DNA from 2 places in the Thalassospira sp. MCCC 1A02898 genome. Region 1 is predicted to be linked to the other one. Evidence: predicted binding sites of a transcription regulator. Region 1 holds the regulator's gene; the other holds the start of a gene.
The links. The regulator HrcA, encoded in region 1, represses chaperone genes, less so after heat shock. The targets are predictions, from matches to a motif close to GTTAGCACTCNCCNNNGGNGAGTGCTAAC.

Region 1 (12,404 bases):
AGGTCTGCATTCTTAACAGCTTTTCCGCTTGATCCACGCCAACCCTTGGCTTTCCAGTCACTTATCCAAGTAGTCATGCCCTTGCTCAGATACTGGCTGTCAGTCACTACCCGAACGCTTGACTTACTCTGGTCAAGTGCTTTGAACGCAGCAATAGCTGCACTTAATTCCATTCGATTGTTCGTTGTCTCGGTCTCACTCCCGGTAATGGTACGCTCACAATCACCTTCGCAGATAATAGCAGCGTACCCTCCCGGACCTGGATTCCCGGTACATGAACCATCGGTATAAATCGTAATCTGGTTGTTAGTTGTCATCGTTGTCATTTTTGATTTGTTATTCCTCCAGCCGATAAGGCGCGTCTATTTGGTCGCATGAAAGCTTCGAATAGCACCGTCAAAGGGGCACACTGTGACCTGACAAACTGCATCATCAGCAGACCACAAACAGTGACGCGAAAAAGTTCTCAGCATGGTTTCATTGAAATTGCTGAGGCTCATCTGACCAAATTTTTTCATCTCCATTGCGCTTCTCCTTTCAGGTCAGCTACGAGATCGGGATGTTTAACCATGCAGTGCAAAAGCATCATCAGCAGGTCGTCTTTCGATTTGCTGCGGAACGGCTCAAGGGTCTCCTGAATTGTGATTTCAGTTACGCTTTGAGGCTGAGGGTCCTTCTTCCCTACATGCTCCATCAGTTTTTCAGGGGTCTTTCCGAAGGACTTGGCGAATGCTTCGAGTTTTCCCTTGGCAACCTCACGCTCATGCTCAGTGCCACGCACAGCCATTGCATGTAACTTCTGTGCATACTCAGCGTCTGTCTGTGAGAAGGACTGAAGGTGGGCTTTGGGTTTGCCCTTGGTGTGAAGAATGCTCTCAATACTTGCTTCAGGATCAAAAGGCTCTACGTCGATCCTTTTGGCGATCTGCATGTATCGCTTCGCTTGGGAGTAGCTGAAGCTACAGTTCTCCTCGATCCATGGCTTGAACTCCCCGTGCTTCAAAGCCTTCTTAACGCGGAGCAACTCCTCACCAGCAGCTTTCGCTTCACGCAGCATCCCCTTGCCATGCTCAAGGATGTTGTTGTGGTGGGTGTTGATTGTTTGGGCGCTGAGGGATAGCGGCGGGATTGTAACTGCCGTGTTGGTATCTCGGGTCATGATAAACCTCCATAGTCAAGCAAAGGGTGATTGTCCCAGCTATGGTGGTACCCAATTGACATGGCCGTAGATGGCTATAATTTGCCCGTACAGAGGATTTAAGTTTTGTCGCTACATCGGTAGCAATGAAACGGTAAAATGCCCTCAGCGGCCAAATAATCGGCATTTTTGTCGGTTTTTGGCTTCCTGAAAGGTGCTGCTTTCACAACTGCAACCAAAATGGTGATAGCTGCCTGAGACCGTAAATACGGGAAGGCAAAAATGATACCTCTCAACATTACTTAACGGCAGGTACCGAGCCGATTTTTGAATCGACTGATGCAGCCACCCCAGAGCCCCAAGAATCTATTGGCTGGGCTCAGGGTATTCAGACCTGATAACGGGGTATCTTGCAGATTTCCCGATAAAGCCCGGCAGGGTCGCCATATTCCCGCTCATCGACCCCCGAACCTGTATGACCTGTGATCATCCGACGAAGTTCCTGAGACATACCGTATTCACGCGCCATCGTAACGAAACGATGCCGCCACCCGTGATTAGGCTTTACATTCGGGTCTACAATGACCTGCCGTGCAAATTCTCGTAATCTGTTCTTTGCAGAGTTCCACGACCCTCTGATTTCACCTGCGGCATTTGGCTTTAGGAACAAATAGCCTTCTTCCTGAGACCGCACAAAGTCAATGAACCCGGTCTCGACAAGGTGGGGGTGTATTGGGACCTCTCTGTATTCGCCATCCTTCACAGTTACTGTCCCATCGGGCGTTATCAGGATAGCGAAATGGTTCCCATGGTCGATCAGATCAGACTTACGTAACTGAACAATCTCACCCACCCGTGCCCCTGTATAAGCGCAGACCCAAGGCACCCACCGCTTGGCATTAAGAAGCCGTTGCGACTCATTTGGCTGTTTCTGGGCGTAGTCTTGGGAATGACGCAACAAAGCCACGGCCTCAGCTTCGGTAAAGCCTTTGGGTCTACTACGCTTGACCTTCGGCAGAGCAACAGTCACCCCCTTGGCGGGGTTATCTGTGATCAAGTGCTGACTTACACCCCAGTTAAAGACCGACTTTAAACCAGACAACTCAGAATCCTTGATTGTCCGTGCTGAGATCGGTTTTCCGGTTCGAGGGTTTACATCTGAAAGCCGCTTGTCCTTATAGCCCACAACATCGCGAGGCGTTACCTTGGTTGCGTCATCATGTCCAAGGTAGTCGATAAGATATCGAACGGCCTTGCTATAACTCTCGTATGTGCTTAACGAGCGACCACCATCCCTGCCAGCTTCTTTCCACCAGCCTTCCAAAAGCTGGGTGATGGTAACTTTAGGCCGGGCGTTTGCCTCAGCAGCCTTACGGTCTTCCCAGTCTGGAAAACGAGATTCGTAATTGTCAGGTGTGTAGTCACCAAAGCTGTGGCGTTGCAGTTTTTCTGCTGCAAGGTCCATCGCAACAGCAATCTGCTCCATTAGCTTTGCACGGCTATCGTCATCGACAACAAGCCCACGCTTGGATAATGCGATGTCCGTAAATCTCCCAAAACGATCTTCGATGCTTTTTATGTTCCTAGATGGGCTAGGGATCATCAGTTGGGCCACACCAAACTCACCACGCAGGGCAGCTTTGTTATCAGCCTCTACCCTCCCCCATAACGATGGGGAACCCGGATCGTCTTCCAGTGCACCTACCCAAGCCCTGTATATTTCACCGGCAAGTGCAACAGCCTGTTTCAGCGTCAGCTTTTCAGGCCCGCTCCGAATCGACTGCCAAACCCCTTCGAGATAAGCAGCAATCTGTGCCTGTCTGATTTTGGCTTCATGGGGATCACGGGTACCAAGGGAAACCTTAACGACCGATGCAGATGCACTAACCGTGCGGGTGACAATTTTGTCGCCTACAGGAATCGAAAGTTTTGTACCGGAAATTTTCGGACGTATGTCAGCCGGAATACGCTGAACAAAGTACAGGATGCTTGAATCTTTACGCCGCATCGGACGGACCAACCGGAAAAGCATTGTTCCCCACCATTGTGTACCAGTTTGGTGAGGAATAACCGTTTGTTTTCGGGAGGTTCCCGGTATCTCTAGGATACGCGGGAGAATGGTGCCCAGGAGAAGACTCGAACTTCCACGGCCTAATGGCCACTGGCACCTGAAGCCAGCGCGTCTACCAATTCCGCCACCTGGGCATAGGGGCTTGTGGTATTTGTTCGGGCGGTGTCCGCCGGAACGGGGCGGAATATACGCGGTCAGGCTTAAGTGTCAACCAACTTTTTGATGGTTTGGTGAAACTTCCTGCGCCCGATTGCGGGTACGCGCCAAACGCCCGGTTTTTCTTGGCGTTCAGTGGGTTTCGGCCTTACACCGCGTGGTCGAATAAATAGGCTAGAACACCGTTCAAGCGGTTCCTGCCCTGATCGGTGGCATGCAACCCCGAAGAATCACAGATCAGATCACCGGACTCGATCAGGGTTTCGAGCCGATCAAGTGCCAAAACATCACGCGGTCCCTTGCCGATAATCCGTTCAAACCGTGCAGCCGGGATGGTTTCATTGAGCCGAAGGCCCATCATAACCATCTCAAGCAGGCGTTCATCGGCCTCGAGCGCGGTTTCTTCCTGTGTGCCATGACCATGCTTTTCCACCCGGTCCAGCCAGATATCAGGCGCCCGGTGACGACGAACTGCCATCGGTGTGGTGGTGCCATCGGCACCAACCACCGCCTCGCGGCCATGCGCGCCCGGCCCGATGCCGAGATAATCGCCATAGCGCCAGTAAACCAGGTTATGGCGGCTTTCCTGCCCCGGTTTGGCGTGATTGGAAACCTCGTAGCAGCGATAGCCGGCCCGTTCGGTCTCTTCCTGGGTGATCTCGTAGAGCTCGGTCGCAAGATCTTCGTCCGGCACGACCAGATCACCGCGCTGATGCAGGGTATGGAACTGTGTGCCCGGCTCAATGGTCAGCTGATAAAGCGAAATATGCCCATTGGCGATGCCAAGCCCCTTGCGCAATTCCGCGCGCCAGGCCTTGGGATCGTGTTCCGGGCGGGCATAGATCAGATCAAAGGAAAAACGATTAAAGACCGAGGTCGCAACATCCAACGCCCGCATGGCTTCCTGGGCACTGTGCAGGCGACCAAGGAACCTCAGGTCGCGGTCATTCAGCGCCTGAATGCCGATCGAAACCCGGTTAATCCCGTTGGCTGCAAAGGCCGAAAATCGGTCAATTTCGACCGTGCCGGGATTGGCTTCGAGCGTGATTTCCAGATCATCCGTTACAGGCCAGAAAGATTTGATGTCCTCAATCAAGGCCCCGGCGGTTTCCGGATCCATCAGGGATGGCGTGCCACCGCCAAAGAACACCGATCCCACTGTTCGCCCCGGATGGCGGGCCGCACCATGGGCAAGCTCCGTCCGGAGCGCCTTGCGCCAGCGCGCGTGATCAACACTGTTTGCGACATGGCTGTTGAAATCGCAATACGGGCATTTCGACAGACAGAATGGCCAGTGGATATAAATGCCAAACGGCACGGTTTCACTTGAGGCTGCGGACACGCGGGACTCTTTTCAAACGCAGGAATATTGGCCTGTAACGTAACACGCACCGCCGACGATGACATCCGCGATGCGTGCATAAGTTCAATGCAGGTGGTTAAACCTGAAATCAGTCTTCGAAGCAGGCCTTGACCAACTGGCGGAAGGCATCGGCCCGGTGGCTCATTTCATGCTTTTTCGCCGGATCCATTTCGCCAAAGGTTTCCCCGTAACCCTTGGGCTGGAAAATCGGATCATAGCCAAAGCCGTGCGGGCCACGTTTCGGCCAGACGATTTCACCCTCAACCCGACCTTCGAAATTCTCGACATGCCCGTCCGGCCAGGCCAGCGACAGGGCACAGATGAACGATGCCCGGCGGTCCGGATGATCGCCAATACCGTTCTTGACCTTTTCCATCGCCATGTCGAAATCCTTGTCCGGCCCGGCCCAGCGCGCGGAATAAATCCCCGGTGCGCCATCAAGGGCCGAAACCGCTAAACCACTGTCATCGGCAAGGGCCGGAAGATTGGCGCCATTGGCCGCCGCCGTTGATTTCAGCTGCGCATTGCCAATGAAGGTTTTTTCGGTTTCTTCGGGTTCGGGCAGGTCAAGCTCACCGGCCGAGAAGACCTCGATGCCAAACGGTTCAAGAAGTTCGGCGATTTCCTTGATCTTGCCTTTGTTGTGGCTGGCGATGACGAGTTTTTTTTCCGTGAAACGACGGGCCATGGTCTTGCCTGAAACTGCGATATCCAACTGATGCGAAAAAACGGCAGGCCCGATGCCCGCCGTTAAAATTAAGGTGCCTTAAAGACCAAGCGCCTCGCGCTGCTTGGCGAACAATTCCTTGCAGCCTTTTTCCGCCAAAGCGAACATCTGATCATAGGATGCGCGATCAAACGGCACGTCTTCGGCGGTTGCCTGTACCTCGACAATGCCGCCATTGCCCGCCAGCACGAAGTTGGCATCGGCCCCGGCATTGCTGTCTTCAGCATAATCAAGATCAAGCACCGCTTCACCTTCATAGATACCGCATGAAATGGCTGCGACCGGCTGAGTCAGCGGGATTTCCTTGATCAGGCCAAGGCGACGCACGCCCTGAAACGCCAGATAGGCGGCCACATAGGCACCGGTGATTGATGCGGTGCGCGTACCGCCATCGGCCTGAATGACATCGCAATCAAGGCGCATCTGCATTTCACCCATTGCCTTCATATCGGCAACCGCACGGATCGAACGACCAATCAGACGCTGAATTTCCTGGGTGCGGCCGGACTGACCACCACGCGCGGCTTCGCGCTGCATGCGGCTATCGGTTGCGCGCGGCAGCATGCCGTATTCGGCAGTGATCCAGCCCTTGCCGGAATTGCGCATCCAGCCCGGCACCTTGTCTTCGACTGTCGCGGTACAGATCACATGCGTGTCGCCGAACTTGATCAGGCAGGAACCTTCGGCATATTTGGATACGCCGGTTTCAATCGTTACATCGCGAAGCTGATCGGGGGTACGGCCGGAAGGGCGCATGAGAAGGAACCTCTTGGTTGTCTTGGCTTGCGTTCATGGCGACTTGAATGCCCGCGCACGAAGCGAAACTGTCCTGAAAAATTTGGCCCAAAGTAAGATGTGACCCACCAAACGTCCAGCAGTTTCCCCGGATGTTTTTATCTGTTCTGGTGCAATCCTGGCGCAAAGCAGTTAAACCAACAACTTCGACCAAATTTACAAGCTCGGCTTAGCAATAGGCCGTGCAATTGACGCAATGCGTTTGCCTGACTAAATTCTCCTCACGTTTTACGCTTCATCCATCTGGATCAATTGGCACGCAACACATGGCGCATTTTGACGATACATTGCTGGGCGACATGAATGCGCGGTCACGTGAAGTGTTCCGCCAGATTGTCGATGCCTATGTCGAAACCGGTGAACCGATCGGATCGCGGTCAATTGCACGTCGCATGTCGGAAAACCTCTCGGCTGCGACCATTCGCAATGTCATGTCCGATCTTGAGGAAATGGGTCTTCTGGTCGCGCCGCACATTTCGGCCGGGCGCCTGCCAAGTGAAAAGGGCCTGCGCCTGTTTGTGAATGCCCTGATGGAAGTTGGTGACCTTCCCAATGCCGAGCGCGACCAACTGACCAAAAACTGCGAACAGGCGGGCTATTCACTTGATCAGATGCTGGGTGAAGCAACCACGATGTTATCGGGCCTGTCGCGCTGTGCCGGGCTGGTGGTTGCACCCAAGACCGATGGCATTCGCTTAAAACAGATCGAATTCGTTGCCCTGTCGCCGGGCAAGGTTCTGGCAGTGCTGGTGGCCCATAATGGCAGTGTCGAGAACCGAATCCTTGATGTTCCGCCTGATTTGCCTGCCTCGGCATTGACAGAAGCAGCAAACTATCTAAATACCCGGTTGGCTGGAAAGACGCTTGATGATGCGCGCCTTTTGATGACGAAGGAGCGTGATCGTCTCAAGCAGGAGCTTGATGAACTTTCCGCCAATCTGATTGATGCGGGCCTGGCAACATGGGCCGGCGGGGTCAAGGGATCGTCCCTGATTGTGAAGGGGCAATCCCAGCTGTTGGAAAATATCGATACGATTGAACAGCTTGAGACCGTGCGCCGCCTGTTTAACGTGCTGGAAGCCCGCGATCAGATGATTGAATTGCTCGATGTGACGACGGATGCCCAAGGCGTTCAGATTTTCATCGGGTCGGAGAATAAACTGTTCGGCGGATCGGGTCTTTCGATGGTGATTTCGCCCTATCAGAATGCTGAAGGCAGCATTGTGGGTGCAATCGGGGTTGTCGGACCGACCCGGATCAATTATGCCCGGATCATTCCGCTGGTCGATTACACCGCCAAGCTGGTCGGTCGACTGATTGGATAAATCGCGGCGCTGCGTGTCAGGCCGCATAACGTGAAAGTAGCAAGGTTAGCCATGTCGGAAACCGCAAAGAACACTCCGGAAGATCTGCAGGACGTCAATGCAGAGGAAACCGCTTCTGAAGAGGTCGCAGCAGAGGCGACTGAGGAAGTTGTTGAGGACGCCGCACCCCAGGACCCGATCGCCGCACTTGAAGCCGAAGTCGCGGAGCTCAAAGACCGTCTGCTGCGCCAGGCCGCCGAGGTGGAAAACACCCGCCGCCGCGCCAAAAAAGACGTCGAGGATGCTGGCAACTACGCCATCACCAAATTTGCCCGCGACCTTTTGGATGTCAGCGACAACCTGCGCCGCGCGCTTGATGCTGCGGGCGATACCTCCAATGCCGATCCGGCGATGAAAACGCTGTTTGACGGGGTTGAAATGACCGAACAGGCCCTGCAAAAGGCGCTTGAAAAGAACGGCATCGAAAAGCTCGAACCGATTGGTGAAAAGCTTGACCCGAACAAACATCAGGCCGTGTTTGAACTGCCGCATCCGGAATATCCGGACGGCCACGTCGCACAGGTCATGCAGGCCGGTTACGTGCTTAAGGGCCGTTTGCTGCGCCCCGCCATGGTCGGTGTCACCAAAAATCCGGGCGGTGAAAAACCAAGCCAGACCGACACCCCGGGCGGCAACGTTGATACCTCTGCCTGAGGCCATCAAAGAAGATAAACCGGTTCTAGCGGATCGGGTTTAAAAGCAGCCTCGCCAGACATACTTGGCGAGGCTGTTTTATTTGCATTAGGCTACCGGTACTGATCACCAGCACAGGACCGAACACCATGCCGCTTCGCCCCGACCTGATCGATATCCTGCGCGATGAAAAAGCCACGATTGTCATTCTGACCGGGGCTGGCATTTCCAAGGAAAGCGGACTTCATACCTTTCGCGATCCTGATGGCATCTGGGCGAGATACGATATATCAGAGGTCGCAACGCCCGAGGCCTTCATTGCCAATCCCGATCTGGTGCATCATTTTTATAACGACCGCCGTTCGGGGTTACATGACCCGGCGGTTCAACCCAATGCCGACCATCTGGCCCTAGCACGGCTAGAGGCCGAATGGCCCGGTGACGTGCTTCTGGTAACCCAGAACATTGATGATCTGCATGGTCGGGCCGGGTCCAAAAACCTCATCCACATGCATGGTGAACTTCTGAAAATCCGCTGCAATCACTGTGATCTGCTCACCGATTGGCCGGGCGACCTTGCTAAGGAAACGCCGTGCCCAAGTTGCGGCAAGGCTGGCGGCTTGCGCCCACATGTGGTGTGGTTTGGCGAAATGCCGCTTGAGATGGAACGCATTTACGCTGCCCTTGGCGATTGCGGGCTTTTCATCTCGATCGGGACATCGGGCAATGTCTATCCGGCAGCCGGGTTCGTTCAGGTCGCCCACGAAGAAGCAGGGGCTGAAACGGTTGAGCTCAATCTCGAACCCAGTTCGGGTGCGACAATGTTTGATCACAGCCGCTATGGCCCCGCCACCGAACTGGTCCCGGCCTTTGTTGCCGCCCTGCTCGGTGATTGATAGCTGGCCTTAAGGATTGATCAATTCACGGAATGATTTTTCGCCCGCATTGCTGAACCGCACGATCCGCGACTCCGGCATCCGTCGGGCCCAACCCAAATCATAGAACCGGTCGAGCAAGGCCGCCCCGAAGGAGCCCGCCAGATGCGATTGCCGGGCACTCCAATCCAGACATTCCCGGCACAACGGCCGACGCTTGGCCCGCAAGGCATCCAGATCAATGCCAAACGTGTTGGCAAAATCGATCCCGGCCGGGGTCAGGGCAACCCCATTCACATCGCTTGCAATCAGCTTGCGTTTGGCAAGGCCATCAAACAGGGCCACCCCCATATCCCCGGCCAGATGGTCATAACAAACGCGTGCCTTGCGCAGTTCCGGGTCCTTTGGCCCGGTGCGCACGCGGTTATGCCCGACCCGGTTGGCAATCCCCATCAGGACTTCCAATGCCTCGACAATATCAGGGCCGCTGAGCGTGAAATAACGATGCCGCCCCTGTTTGCGCGGCACTACGATCTGCCCGCTCTCAAGCTTTGCCAGATGCGAGCTTGCCGTTTGCGGTGTCACACCGGCTTCTTGCGCCAGCTCGGCCGCGGTTAATGCCCGACCACTCATAAGTGCTGTCAGCATATTTGCGCGCGCCGGATCGCCAAGCAATGCGGCCACGCGGGCGATATCGGGTCCTTCTTTCATAGTTCGATGCTAATCGAAGCATTAATGCGCGGCAATCGGGATAATGGGTCGCGTCACCCAACAAGATGTTTCTCCTGAAAGGACGATGTCATGATCACCTGTTTCATCCGCTATGAAATCGACCCGTACAAAAAAGATGCCTTCATTGAATATGCCCGCAACTGGGGGCAGGCCATCCCGCGTTGCGGGGCGGACCTTGTCGGCTATTTCGCCCCGCATGAAGGATCGGTCTCGACCGCCTATGGTATCTATCATTTGCCCGATCTGGCATCCTATGAAGCCTATCGCGCGCGTCTGAAAGATGATCCCTTGGGCCGCGAGAACTATGAATTTTCCCAGCGCGAGAAATTCATCCTGCGCGAAGAACGCCAGTTTCTGAAAATTGCCTCCACCCCGCATAAGGGTCAGGACCTATGAATTTAGTTAGAATGGTCGCTCAGATCTGTGCGGATACGCGAAGCGAAACCGCAGGAAGATATCCATCTTTCAAGGTTTTGCGACAAAGTAGTCCGTGCATATCTGAGGGATCCGACGGACAGGGTTTATATTTGCAAACTCCCGCGTCAAATCCCTTGCACGGGATACCAACCCGCCCGGCGGGATTTTTCTTGGATTTCACAAATATAAACCCTGCCATTCGAACCAAATTCATAGGTCCTGACCCTGAGGAGCTGATCAAACCATGATTGCCGTCATTTTCGAGGTCACACCGCGCGAAGGGCGCTATGACGATTACCTTGCGATTGCCGGTGACCTCAAACCCGTGCTTGAAACCATCGATGGCTTTATCTCGATCGAACGGTTTCAAAGCCTGACCAATCCCGGCAAGGTTTTATCGCTGTCTTTCTGGCGCGATGAGGACGCAATTGCCGCCTGGCGCAATCTGGGTGAGCACCGCACCGCCCAGATCAAGGGGCGACACAAGATTTTTGAGGATTACCGCTTACGGGTGGCTGGTGTGATCCGGGATTACGGCCTTCATGACCGTGATCAGGCCCCGGATGACTCCCGCGCACAACATGATCGCTGATCTGTAACGTCGGTCATCGGAGCTCAGGCCTTTGCGGGTTTCGGGGATGCTTCTTCATCCCCGATTTCGCTACTCTCGGCAAATTCGGCGAATTCTTCTTCGACCGCATCTTCGACCGCTTTGGCACCGCCCTTGTAATCAAGCAGCATTACGGCCAGCACGACAATGCCTGCCCCGATGAAAATCACCGGCACCGGCAGCATGTCGAAAAAGATCAGGTCCATTGCGACCGAAAATGGCAGGGCGGTGTATGCCGCAGGCGACACCACACTGGCATCCGCAACCCGCACGGCGCGCAACACCATATAGTTGGTCAGCATGGCAAAGAAACCGGCACCCGATGAATAAAGCCAGTCGGCAAGTGACGCCGGATACCAGGTGATCATTGCAATCGGCACCCAGATCGCAACCGCGATGATCTGAGGCCAGAACAGCATGGAAAAATTGGTTTCGGTCCGGGTCAGCACCTTGGCAAACAGGGTCTGGGCGGAAAAACAGAACGCCCCGATCAGGGCCGCGGCGACACCAAGCGGCACGCCAAAGCCATCCATGCGCGGGAAACACATCACCCACACGCCAACAAGGCCCAGAAGGGTTGCGATGATTTTGCGCGGGGTCAGTTTCTCACCCAAAATCACCACCGCCAACATCACGGTCAGCAACGCCTCGATAAACAGATAGGCATTGACCTCGGCGATGCTCATCTGGCGCAGCGCAAAGAACACAAAGAACAGCGACCCGTACCACAAAACGCCACGCGCAATATGCGCAACAGGGCGGCGCGTGCGGATCTGACGCGTGCCGACAAACATGATGATGACCAGGAACACCGCAACGGTGGTCAGGGCACGCATCGCAAGGATCTGCGAGGTCGGCACATCGTGCGAAACAAGCTTGGCACAAACATCGACAAAAACGCCCGATGCCATGGCAGCCGTCATCCACAGGACACCGCGGAAATTTCCGCTCAGTCGCGTTGCGGTCATGGTCAATCCCGGTTTCGAAAGGAATGTTGGGGTTTCCGGCAGTTGGGGGGAGGCTGCTTACGTGGTGGCGCAAGGAGGCATAAGTCATTACGGCCGGAAACCCTGTATGACGATGATATTGCCTGCTTGTTTGGAAAAATACGAATGAAGCTTTTTCAGCCATTGTTGAGATTTTTTTGGCCCACTTTTCGATCAGGCCTGATAGACAGAACAAAAGACAGTAATGCTCTCCGGATGGAAACCCACGATGCGCAGAAAGCTCCCCCCGTTGCGCGCCCTTGTCGCCTTTGAAGCCACTGCACGCCACCAAAGCGTGAAGGGGGCCGCAGAAGAATTGCATGTCACGCAAAGTGCGATCAGTCATCAGCTCCGCCAGCTTGAAGAAAACCTTGGCGTGGTGCTCTTTACCCGCAAGGGCCGTGGATTGACCCTGACCAAGTCGGCCGAGCTGCTCTTGCCCCGCCTGACCGAAGCACTTGATGGCATTGCCGATATCACTGGCGAAGTCGGCCCGGACAAGGGCAAGGCAATCCGCATCGGCGCACTGGCGACCCC
Region 2 (12,404 bases), on a different contig from region 1:
GTGGTCTGGGCTATCCGATTGCGATGGAAGGGGCGCTCAAGCTCAAGGAAATTTCCTATATCCACGCCGAAGGCTATGCCGCCGGTGAAATGAAGCATGGCCCGATTGCCCTGATTGATCAGTCTGTTCCGATCATCGTCATTGCCCCGTCCGATGAGCTGTTTGAAAAAACTGCTTCAAACATGCAGGAAGCCGCCGCACGTGGTGGTCGGGTGATCTTTATTTCCGACGCGCCGGGACTTGCCAAACTGGGTGATATGGCATCGGCGACAATCGAGCTCCCCAAGGTCGCCGACTTCGTCGCGCCGATCCTCTACACAATTCCGGTACAGATGCTGGCCTATCACGTTGCGGTTCACAAAGGCACTGATGTCGATCAGCCACGCAACCTTGCGAAGTCAGTAACCGTCGAATAATCGCAGCGATTATTCAAAACTATCAAAAAATGCCGAATGCAATCGCATCCGGCATTTTTGTTTGTGGGCGACTGGCCTAGTTCGAGCCGTTTTCATGAAACGGTTCGTGCTGTTCGAGATAGGCTAACAGCCAATTCATCAAGCGTGTAATTCTATTCCACGGAAATGATTGAGCGGGCTGACGTTGAGTGCTTCAAGTTGTTCCGGCAAGCGACCCTCCTAGAGAGTTCGTCAACAATGATGCCGCCGTTAAAGGCATCAAACCTGCGACGTCCGGTGAGTTCGAGGAACCCAACAGCAAAACCAAGATTTTGATGCACTTCTGCCATTATTTTGGCCGTTTCCACGGCCAGCCTGTCTTTGCCCACATGTAAGTGCGTTTGGGCCGATTTCCGTTTTGTTGAGAGTTTGCCGACTTTGACAATATTAACGAGAGCAGAGCTGTATCCGCATATGCCAAAAGTGAGCCAGAGCGGATCATTTTGCGAATTCTATCTGAAAAATCAATTGGTTAAATATGATCAAAGTCGACCTTCGATCAGCAAAAAAATCAACGGTGAAGTTAAGTGACGGGCAAGTGATTTAAATTCGGTGTTGTCGCGTGAAAACACACGTCTGAACGGCGGATTGCGGGCGTCAGATACTTCTCCCAACCAAGGCAGTGGTCGAAGAGTTTGTGATGAGAGTTATCGTAACGGGTGGGGCGGGTTTTATCGGTTCCGCGGTGTGTCGGGATCTGGCAGGTATCAAGGGCCATGAGGTTCTTAATATTGATAAGCTGACGTATGCCGCCGATCTAAGGTCACTGGACGCGGTTTCATCGCTGAAGAACTATAACTTTGCAAAACAGGATATTTGTAACAAGCCTGCAATTTCAAAGCTGTTTGCTGATTTCAGACCTGACGCTGTTTTGCATCTAGCTGCAGAAAGTCACGTGGACCGGTCTATCGAGGGGCCCGACGACTTTATCCGGACGAATGTCGTCGGAACGTTTTGCCTGCTTGAAGTTGCGAGGGATTATGTCGCCGGATTGCCTGTAAGCAAGAAGGACAAGTTTCGTTTTCACCATGTTTCGAGTGATGAAGTTTATGGTTCATTGGGCGATACAGGGAAATTTACCGAGCAAACTCCCTATGCACCCCGGTCGCCCTATTCAGCAAGCAAGGCCAGCTCTGATCACCTGGTGAGCGCATGGCACCATACATATGGCCTGCCAGTGATTATCAGTAATTGTTCAAATAATTACGGACCTTATCAGTTCCCTGAGAAGCTCATTCCGTTGACCATTCTGAACTTGTTGCAGGGTCGGAAGGTGCCGATTTATGGCGAAGGTCTGAACACCCGTGACTGGCTTCATGTGGAAGATCACGCCGAGGCACTTTCAGTAATTCTGGCTTCTGGCCGGGTGGGTGAAAAATACAATGTCGGAGGTTCAGCGGAACTGACCAACATTGATGTAGTTCGTCAGATTTTTGACACGCTGCGTAACTTGCGCCCAGAGGTCGTGCCAAGCAACTTCGACGACGTTGTTGACTACGTCAGTGACCGTCCAGGGCATGATTGGCGATATGCCATCGATCCCCGCAAGACACAAACCGAGCTCGGTTGGATGCCCAAACACAGCTTCACTGTCGGTATCCGGCAAACCGTGCAATGGTATCTTGATAATCGAGCATGGTGGCAGCCAATTCTTGAAAACAAGTATGCAGGTCAACGTCTTGGTCGGATGACGGGGGCGGGAAATGGTTAAGGCACTTGTTTTCGGAAAAAACGGCCAGTTGGCGCGCAGCCTGGCAGAGGTTGCGTCCGAATATCCTGACATCAGCCTGCAGTTCGTTGATCGATATGCATGTGACCTGTCGCAGCCTTTTTCTGTTGTCAATGTCATTGAGACTGCAAATCCGGATGTCATCATAAATGCCGCGGCCTACACATCAGTCGATAAAGCCGAAACAGAGAGCTCTTTGGCCCATACGATCAATGGTGAGGCCGTTGGTCATATAGCGGCAGTAGCGTCTCGATGCTCCATTCCGTTGATACACATTTCAACGGATTACGTTTTTGATGGAAATGCGACAGAACCCTACCGCGAGACAGACGTTGTTCGCCCGGCCAATGCCTATGGTGAAAGCAAGCTTGCCGGTGAAATTGCCATCCGCGAAATCGCGCCATATCATCTCATTTTACGAACATCCTGGGTTTATAGCCCCTATGGCAGGAACTTCGTCAAAGTAATGTTGTCGCTGATGGCGGAGAGAGATGAGCTTCGCGTCGTGAGTGATCAGATAGGTTGTCCGACCAGTGCGCTGGAACTGGCAAGTGCGATCCTGCGATGTGTTCCTGATTTGATGACACAACGTCCTACCGTTGCAGGCACGTATCATCTTGCTTCGCCTAATGCGATGAGTTGGTTTGGCTTCGCCAAGCAGATTCAGGCAGCCGCAAGAGATGTTTTTGGTGGGAGTTGGCGCGGTGGAGCCTGCAAGGTTGTGCCAATTCGTGCTGATGAGTTTTCGTCCGTGGCAAGGCGACCGAAATATTCTGTCCTTTCCGATACGCATTTCAAACGGACATTTGGTTTTGGCTTGCTGCCGACTGATGAAGGGCTTCTGAAGGTGCTCGCGGCCATAGGGCGGAGCCAGTGTGATGCGTAAGGGGATCATTCTTGCCGGTGGTACAGGGACACGGCTTCATCCTTCTACCCTAGTCGTGTCAAAGCAACTCCAACCAGTTTACGACAAGCCGATGATCTATTATCCGCTGACCACATTGATGCTGGCGGGGATAGCAGATATCCTGATTATCAGCACGCCCCGCGATGTTCCGCTGTTCAAAGACCTGCTCGGTGATGGATCGAAATGGGGCATCAGCCTTCAATATGCGGTTCAACCCGAACCCCGCGGCCTTGCAGATGCATTTATTGTCGGAGCGGAGTTTGTCGGGAACGATCCGTGCTGTTTGATTTTGGGTGACAATATCTATTTTGGGCACGACCTGACGAAATTGTTGGGCAACGCCATGGTCCAATCCGATGGGGCGACCGTGTTTGCCTATTACGTTCAGGATCCCGAAAGGTATGGCGTGGTCGAGTTTGATCGCGATGGTGTGGCCCTGGATATCGAGGAAAAGCCGGCCAATCCCAAATCGAACTTCGCCGTGACGGGGTTGTATTTCTACGATTCAGATGTTGTAGACATCGCCAAATCGATCAAGCCGTCCAAGCGTGGTGAGCTTGAAATTACCGATGTTAACAAGGCTTACCTTAAGCGTGGAACGCTTAAGGTCGAGAAGATGGGCAGGGGCTATGCCTGGCTGGATACGGGAACGCACGCTGCGATGCTTGAGGCCGCCAATTTTGTCCGTACCGTCGAGAGCCGCCAAAGCCTCAAGATTGCCTGTCCTGAAGAAATCGCGCTGAGAAAGGGCATGATCACGGTCGAACAGTTTGAAAAGCTTGCGAGTGAGTTTGGCGAGAGTTCTTACAAGGCATATCTTCAGACGGTTCTGCGAACCTACGATATCCTGTGAGCGGAACTAGAATACCGGGTTCTCTCGATAGCTCGCAAAACTCATGGCTTTTTCGTCTTTTGCTGACAGCGTGACCTGACTTTTGTCAAACGGCCAGTCGATGCCAAGGTCCGGATCATTCCACCTGATCGCGCGTTCGCTTTCCGGAGCATAAGGTGCGGAAACCTTGTAGTTCACTTCCGTATCGGGCTCGAGCGTGACAAAGCCGTGGGCGAACCCTGCCGGGATAAAGATTTGGTTCCAATCTTCTGCACTGATTTCAGTCGATACCCATTTCCCGAACGTCTTTGACTTGGCGCGAATGTCGACTGCGACATCCAGAATGCGGCCTCTGATGACCCGAACCAGCTTGTCTTGGGCAAAGGGCGGGCATTGAAAATGCAATCCTCGCAGCACGCCGACATTGCTCGATAAAGAGTGGTTGTCCTGCACAAACTGCGGATCGATGCCAGCTTTGGCAAAGGCTTCCAGATTATAGGTTTCAGAGAAAAAAACCCGCTCATCGCCAAATTTCTTCGGGAAGATCAGCTTGAGATCGGGAATTTCCAGCTCTTCAAATTGCATCCGTGCTGCCTTGTGCAGGGTAAATTAATTCGTCCAGACTATGGATAGCAGAAGCTTGGCCTTCGTGCATATGTGCATTTTTATAAAATTCTGGGCGTGGCAATTGAATGGGGGGCGGCTTTATCGAGGTTGCGGCACCCGTCGCTGCGATTATTGATTCTGGGCCTTGCGAAATGGGTCCGTTTGCGCCACGAGGGCAGAGAACTTTTTCATAAAGGGGGCGAATTCCGCGCCGAGATAATGATAAAGCGGCAAGACGGAAATCGTCTCCTCGATTACCGGTGCTGGTGTGTTGCCCAGAATTCCCTGTGCCAGCATGTCGTCGATATTGCTGTCTGCTGACAGAAAACGCGTGATGCGCCCTTCGGCATAGGCTTGGTGCTTTTCGGTATTATACATCATTGGCATGTGCGCAATGCCGGTTTTAACCGTATCCGCATGGACGTACTTTTCCTGCCATATCACGCCGAGCGTAAAGGCAATCGGCGTTGACGGGTCTTGATCGTTCGGATTGCGCCAAAGCCGGTTTGCGATCTCGCGCAGGGCAATGGATGATCTTACAAACGCGCGGGAATAGTTCTTTTCGGCTGGGATTGCCCGGTATAGCTCGCCATCCACGAGACCTTGGTTGAAATGCAAAAGTCCGCGACGCCCCGGCAGTTTGACGGCCTGAAGCGGGCAACCGAGATCCGCATAGAGTTTCTGCAGGATGACAATCGACTTCTGCGACATCGGGTCATTTTCGACATAGGCGATCTTTTTCGGGCATTCGACATCAGCCTCATCGGCCCAAGCATCGGTGCTGATTGTTTGCGAAGAAAACAAACCGACAAAGGCAAATAACAGAAAAGCGGGCGCCATCAGCTCTTGTCGTTTGCCTGAAGGCCCGGACGTCAGGGCCGATGAATTTTTACTGCACGACATTTTTTGCAATCCGGGTGTTTGCGCGATCATTGGACGTTATTTGCGTTCTTTGGCTGGAGCTTAGACGTGAAGTCCGCTTTTTCATAGATGTTTGAACCATGCATCTTCGTCGCCTGAGTCGGATCAGCCAAACAGCCCTTTGGCAAAAGCAAGTGTGACAGCCCGATATATATTCTTCTGCGGCGCGGTGCGGGGGCTTGTATCCCGGGCATGAAAATGTTTTGATCAGCCCGCTTTAAAACGGGGGCGGATTTTTGCTGCGCTCCGCATGCGGAAATCGCCAAAAATCGTGACATTTCTGCGTCTTTTTACATCTCCCTATTGACTTTGAACTGGTACTCCAATAAATGCTGTTAGCACTCGCCGGGGGTGAGTGCTAATACGGGCTCATCCCGGTTAGTCTTAGTTATTAACGAGCCTTAGCTTAAACACGGAGTTGTCTAAAATGAAGTTCCGTCCGCTGCATGATCGAGTACTGGTACGTCGTGTCGAATCCGACACCAAAACTGCCGGTGGCATCATTATTCCGGATACCGCCAAAGAAAAACCGCAGGAAGGCGAAGTCATCGCTGTTGGTTCTGGCGTTCGCAAAGAAGATGGCTCGGTCGTAGCCCTCGACGTCAAAGCAGGTGACAAAGTCCTGTTTGGCAAATGGTCGGGCACCGAAGTCAAGGTCGACGGCGAAGAGCTGTTGATCATGAAAGAATCCGACATCATGGGCATCATGGACTAAGTCAGCCCGTTTGGGTGATTTGTCCACGTTCATCCGTCTCATAGAGAGGAAAGAATATTATGGCTGCTAAAGAAGTAAAATTCTCCACTGACGCACGCGCCAAAATGCTGCGCGGTGTCGACATCCTTGCAGATGCTGTCAAGGTGACGCTTGGCCCGAAAGGCCGTAACGTTGTTATCGAAAAGTCCTTTGGCGCACCGCGCGTGACCAAGGACGGTGTTTCGGTCGCCAAGGAAATCGAACTGACCGACAAGTTCGAAAACATGGGCGCACAGATGGTTCGCGAAGTCGCGTCGAAAACCGCCGATCTGGCTGGTGACGGCACCACGACCGCAACCGTTCTGGCACAGGCCATCGTTCGTGAAGGCAACAAGTCTGTTGCTGCCGGCATGAACCCGATGGACCTGAAACGCGGTATCGACCTTGCGACCACCAAAGTGATCGAATCCATCCAGAGCCGTGCACGTAAAGTTGCCGGTCGCGATGAGATCGCACAGGTTGGTAACATTTCTGCTAACGGTGACCGTGAAGTCGGCGACATGATCGCTGAAGCCATGGAAAAAGTTGGCAACGAAGGCGTTATCACCGTTGAGGAAGCCAAAGGCCTGCACACCGAACTCGACGTTGTCGAAGGCATGCAGTTCGACCGTGGTTACCTGTCTCCGTACTTCGTAACCAACCCGGAGAAAATGGTCGCAGAAATGGATGCTCCGTACATCCTGCTGTTCGACAAGAAAATCTCCTCGCTTCAGCCGATCCTTCCGCTGCTTGAGTCGGTCGTTCAGTCCGGCAAGCCGCTTCTGATCATTGCTGAAGACATCGAAGGCGAAGCACTGGCAACCCTGGTTGTCAACAAGCTGCGCGGTGGTCTGAAAATCGCTGCTGTTAAAGCACCGGGCTTCGGCGATCGTCGTAAAGCCATGCTCGAAGACATCGCCATCCTTACCGGTGGTCAGGTTGTCTCCGAAGATCTCGGCATCAAGCTGGAAAGCGTCACCCTCGATATGCTTGGTACCGCGAAATCGGTTACCATCACCAAAGAAGAAACCACCATCATTGATGGTGCTGGTGAGAAAGCACAGATCGAAGCACGCGTTGGCCAGATCCGCGCCCAGATCGAAGAAACCACCTCTGACTACGATCGTGAAAAACTGCAGGAACGTCTTGCGAAACTCGCAGGCGGCGTTGCAGTGATCAAAATCGGTGGCGCTTCGGAAATCGAAGTGAAAGAACGCAAAGACCGCGTTGACGATGCCCTGCACGCGACCCGCGCTGCTGTTGAAGAAGGCATTGTTGCTGGTGGTGGTACGGCTCTGCTGTACTCCGTCAAGGCCCTCGAAGGTCTCGAAGGTGAAAACCATGACCAGACCATCGGTGTTGACATCGTTCGCCGTGCCCTGCAGGCACCGGTTCGCCAGATCGCACAGAACGCTGGCGTAGACGGCGCTGTTGTTGCGGGCAAACTGCTTGAGCAGGACGACGTAGAGTTCGGTTACGACGCTCAGAAGGGCGAATACACCAACCTCGTCAAAGCTGGCATCATTGACCCGGCCAAAGTTGTTCGTACTGCTCTGCAGGACGCAGCATCGGTCGCTGGTCTGCTGATCACCACCGAATGCATGATCGCCGAGAAAGCCGAAGACAAATCGGCTGGCGGCGCGCCTGACATGGGCGGCATGGGTGGTATGGGCGGCATGGGTGGCATGGGCTTCTAAGCCTTACCCAACCGACCTATCGCATAAGGGAAGGGGCTCGCCACTGGCGGGCCCCTTTTCTTTGTCTAAGCGGCAATAAAAAAGAGCCCGCACACTGGCGGGCTCTTTGATGAATTCAAAAGGTGTCAGCCAAACAGCTTTTTAAGCGTTCGGGGCTGACAGCGCAGATATTGCGGGGCGGCCTTGACCTCGGCGCCCAGCGTTGCGGCGGCATGCCACGGCCAGCGCGGGTCATACAGAATGCCGCGCGCAAGGGCGATGGCATCGGCCTGCCCGGTAAAGGTGATGGCTTCTGCCTGTTCGGCCTCTGTAATCAGGCCGACCGCAATTGTGGTCATGCCGGTTTCGGCCTTGATGCGGGCGGCAAACGGTACCTGATAATTGGGGCCGAGCGGGATTTGCTGATCGATATGAAGGCCACCTGACGAAACGTCGATAAAATCGCATCCGCGGTCCTTGAGGAGTTTGGCCAGCGCGACGCTTTGATCGATATCCCAGCCGCCTTCGACCCAGTCGGTTGCCGAAATACGGATGCCGAGCGGATAGTCAGCGCCAACGGCCTTGCGGATGGCGTCATAGATTTCGATCACGATGCGCGTGCGGTTTTCAAAGGAACCGCCATATTCATCGTCACGCTTGTTGGCGTGCGGTGACAGGAATTGATGGAGCAAATAACCATGCGCGCCATGAATTTCAATCGCGTCAAAGCCCAACCGGACGGACCGTTCAGCCGCCTCGACAAAGGCCTGAATGATGTCTGCAATGCGTGATTTTGTCATTGCCTCGGGGATTGGATCGCCGTCACGGAACGGCACGGCAGAGGGGGCTGAGACCTGCCAGCCATTTTCATGGTCCGGGGAAAGGGCATGGCCCCCCAGCCACGGTTTTTCACACGATGCCTTGCGCCCGGCATGGGCCAGCTGAACCGCAATCGGCATGTCGGAATGGCTACGGACAGCTTTGAGCGTTTTACCAAGTGCTGCCTCGGTTTCGTCATCCCACAGGCCGACATCGCCATAGGTAATGCGACCTTCCGGTTCGACGGCGGTGGCTTCGATAATCAGAAGACCGGCACCCGATTGCGCCAGATTGCCGAGATGCATGTCATGCCAATGGGTGACCTTGCCGTTATCGGCGGAATACTGGCACATCGGTGCAATAATTATGCGGTTATCAAGGGATAGCTTGCCCAGTGAAAGCGGGGTGAAAAGAGTGCTCATATGCGTTCCTTTAACTCGGACGGTGACGCGCGTGCGCCAATCAATGAGATGAAGCTAATCCGGGGGCGGGGCGGGCGCCAGCGTCATGTTGAATTTTTCCAGGGAATGGAATACCAGCAGAGAGTTGTCCAAGCAGGCGATCAGAAAAAATCAAAAATTCGCAAAAAAATGCATCGACCCACTTGCGGAAATTTTCACCCGATCTATCTCAATATCGGAAAGGGGCATGGTGCCCCGATACGCGTCAAGGTTGCAGCCTGGTCTGGACTGATGGCGCAAGAATACTCGTCTGTAATGGAGGGTACTACAATGACTGGTCTTCAGACTCTTAATGGATCCCGTCGTCCGTCTTCTGCACCGACTTACGGTGATCCTTTCACTCTTATTTCCCGTGACGTTGACCGCATGATCGGTTCGATCTTTGGTCACCGTGCATCCCCGTCGGCACAGGTATCTTCCGAAGAAGGCGAAGCGACCCAACCGTTGCTGAGCCCGCGGATCGACATCTATGACGGCGAAGATCACTTTGAACTTTCCGCCGAACTTCCGGGCGTTGAACAGGATGACGTCAATGTCGAAGTGCTTGACGGTGTTCTGACCATTACCGGCGAGAAGAAATTCAGCCGTGAAAGCAAGGATGGCGCCCATGTTGTCGAGCGCAGCTATGGCAGCTTCAAGCGGTCCTTCCGCCTGAATGACACCATTGATGCCGACAACATTACCGCATCCTTCAAGAACGGTGTTCTGTTGCTTACTCTTCCAAAGGTAGCAGAACAGAAGCCCGAGCCGCGCAAAATTGCGGTGACCGGCTAAGGCCTGTCTCTCCTCCCTGAGAAGCTTCCCCTGATAAGACTGACGGGCGGTTTTACCGCCCGTCTTTTTTTTTGTGTTCGCAGATTGGTGAGGCTTAGGTTGCTTAACGCCCGGCATAGCCGCTGCAATGATCAAGCGGCATGTCAAAGAGGCCGGTTTCATCAAAGCGGTCGAGTGCATCTGTCCACGGGTTCAGGTCGATATTCTGTGCCTTGAGCCAGTCGGGATTATAATAGGTATCGCAATAACGATCCCCGTCGTCACAGAGCAAGGTCACGACCGACCCGGTTTGTCCGGCCTTCTTCATTTCCGAGATCAGCGACAGGGTCGCAATCAGGTTGGTGCCCGTCGATCCGCCGCAGCGCCGGCCAAGATGCTTTTTCAGATAATAAAGGGCCGCAAAGCTTGCCGCATCGGGGATGCGATACATGCGATCGACCACGGTCGGGTTGAAGCTGGGTTCGACCCGCGGGCGACCGATGCCTTCAACGCGCGATCCCTTGCGGTTGGTGACCGAACAGTCGCCGGTTTCATATCCATCATAGAAAACCGAGTTTTCCGGGTCGGCCACGCAAAGCTCACAGCCCTGACCAAGGCTTCGGCCATAGCGGATATAGCGCCCGATGGTTGATGACGTGCCGCCCGTTCCGGCGCCAACAATGATCCAGCGCGGAATGGGGTGGGGTTCGCGTTTGAGCTGATCAAAGATGCTTTCGGCGATGTTGTTGTTGCCGCGCCAGTCGGTCGCGCGTTCGGCATAGGTGAACTGGTCCATGTAATGGCCACCCAATTCGCGCGCCAGACGTTGCGATTCCTCATAAATCTGGCCGCTGTGATCAACCAGATGGCTTTCGCCGCCATAAAAGGCGATCTGATCGATTTTTTGCTGTGATGTGGATTTCGGCATCACCGCAATAAAGCGCAGGCCAAGAAGGCGGGCGAAATAGGCCTCTGACACGGCGGTCGAGCCACTTGATGCCTCGATGATCGGGGTGTCCTTGTTGATCCAGCCATTGCACAGACCATACAGAAACAGCGACCGGGCCAGACGATGTTTGAGGCTGCCGGACGGATGGGTCGACTCATCTTTAAGGTACAGGCCAATGTCACCAAGCTTTGGCAAATCAAGGCGGATCAGATGGGTATCGGCAGACCGGTTGAAATCGGCTTCAATCGTGCTGATGGCATCGGCCACCCATTGGCGGTCATAAGGCATGAAACATCCTGACGTCTGGTTGGATCACTTTTTGGCCAAGTTTGGCCCGGAATCGTCATCTGTTTAGGGCAATATAATACAAAAAACGACAGTAAAATTGTGCTGATACATTTTCAGAACCGATCAGCAATCGTCGATTTTATCAGATTGGGCTTGCTAACACTTTTTTCAAAGCTCACCTTTAAGATACAAGCTTCACGATTCTTTCGATTTGACGGGATGGCGCGAAATCATGGCTGACGACGATAAGGACCCGTTTAGCGTACGTATGGGGGCCTCCGACATTGGGGCGGCCTATGATGTGCCTGTGCGTGTGTCAACGGTGATTGGCAAAAGCCAGATCCAGGTCGCGCAATTAATGCGCCTGACCCGTGGTGCCGTGCTTGAGCTGGACCGCCGCGTGGGGGAGCCGGTTGATATCTACGTCAACAACCGACTGGTCGCCCGCGGGGAACTGGTTGTCGTCGACGAAAATCTGGGTGTGACGATTACCGAGGTTGTCAAAAGCGGCATGGTGATCGAAACCCACCACTAATTCCGAACACACCGCAATCAACGCATCCCACCGGCTCATGACTGACGGTGGGATTTTTTGTCCTCGGTGGAACTTGCAAGGTTTTCAGGCGTTTGTGGTTAAACCCCTTTGAAGACTCAAGTTCCGGTCCACTGTCTTTGATGACAGTTGGCGACCTCATTTAGCCGAGGGTTACCCCATGATTAATCTAGTGACATCAGGCCTTCTGGCTTTGATCGGTCTTGCACTTGCTGTTGGCGGTGCATGGCTGATTGCGGTCGGCGGGAGCTTCTATTACGCGCTTGCCGGATTGGCCTTCCTGTTTGCAAGCTTTCTGGCCTTCTCACGCAAGCCTGTTCTGTTGCCGTTTTATGGCGCGTTTACACTCGCAAGCCTAGTCTGGGCTGTGTGGGAGGCCGGGTTTGACTGGTGGCAGCTGGCCCCGCGCGGCGGCCTGATCATTGTTGTCGGGCTTTGGCTGATGACGCCTGTTTTCCGCAGAACCCTGATCCAGGCGTCGCAGGATGAGGATGGTGCACGCGAGAATAAGAAACCGGTTCGATCCTTTGTGCTTGAAGGTAGTATCGTCATCGCCGTGATCGTTGCGGTCTATTCGATGATGAACAATCCCAATGCAATCGAGGGCACCCTGCCAACCAGTACGGTTGTCGAGAACCCCCAGTATGGCGGGTCTGTGCCTGATGGCGATTGGCATCATTATGGTCGAACGACCTATGGGCAGCGCTATTCACCGCTTGATC

Region 2: groES (co-chaperone GroES) is a predicted target of HrcA. The motif match lies at 5,785-5,813, and genes of this name have one in related genera.

The regions. Positions count from the first base shown of each region.
Region 1 covers NZ_LPXK01000001.1:473,721-486,124, reverse strand. Annotated here, with positions in the region: gene rnhA (ribonuclease HI) at 1-326, opposite strand, end outside; gene AUQ41_RS02235 (DUF3102 domain-containing protein) at 515-1,159, opposite strand; gene AUQ41_RS02230 (DUF6538 domain-containing protein) at 1,527-3,146, opposite strand; tRNA gene AUQ41_RS02225 (tRNA-Leu) at 3,257-3,343, opposite strand; gene hemW (radical SAM family heme chaperone HemW) at 3,514-4,707, opposite strand; gene rdgB (RdgB/HAM1 family non-canonical purine NTP pyrophosphatase) at 4,817-5,416, opposite strand; gene rph (ribonuclease PH) at 5,495-6,211, opposite strand; gene hrcA (heat-inducible transcriptional repressor HrcA) at 6,517-7,575, shown strand; gene grpE (nucleotide exchange factor GrpE) at 7,627-8,268, shown strand; gene AUQ41_RS02195 (NAD-dependent deacylase) at 8,397-9,143, shown strand; gene AUQ41_RS02190 (helix-turn-helix transcriptional regulator) at 9,153-9,833, opposite strand; gene AUQ41_RS02185 (NIPSNAP family protein) at 9,924-10,250, shown strand; gene AUQ41_RS02180 (antibiotic biosynthesis monooxygenase) at 10,516-10,863, shown strand; gene AUQ41_RS02175 (DMT family transporter) at 10,887-11,849, opposite strand; gene AUQ41_RS02170 (LysR family transcriptional regulator) at 12,097-12,404, shown strand, end outside.
Region 2 covers NZ_LPXK01000010.1:290,214-302,617, reverse strand. Annotated here, with positions in the region: gene glmS (glutamine--fructose-6-phosphate transaminase (isomerizing)) at 1-416, shown strand, start outside; gene AUQ41_RS20715 (hypothetical protein) at 605-790, shown strand; gene rfbB (dTDP-glucose 4,6-dehydratase) at 1,096-2,166, shown strand; gene rfbD (dTDP-4-dehydrorhamnose reductase) at 2,159-3,070, shown strand; gene rfbA (glucose-1-phosphate thymidylyltransferase RfbA) at 3,063-3,944, shown strand; gene rfbC (dTDP-4-dehydrorhamnose 3,5-epimerase) at 3,951-4,508, opposite strand; gene AUQ41_RS10495 (hypothetical protein) at 4,659-5,369, opposite strand; gene groES (co-chaperone GroES) at 5,878-6,165, shown strand; gene groL (chaperonin GroEL) at 6,225-7,880, shown strand; gene AUQ41_RS10475 (NADH:flavin oxidoreductase/NADH oxidase) at 8,006-9,100, opposite strand; gene AUQ41_RS10470 (Hsp20/alpha crystallin family protein) at 9,410-9,913, shown strand; gene AUQ41_RS10465 (PLP-dependent cysteine synthase family protein) at 10,017-11,129, opposite strand; gene fliN (flagellar motor switch protein FliN) at 11,362-11,664, shown strand; gene AUQ41_RS10455 (glucose/quinate/shikimate family membrane-bound PQQ-dependent dehydrogenase) at 11,843-12,404, shown strand, end outside.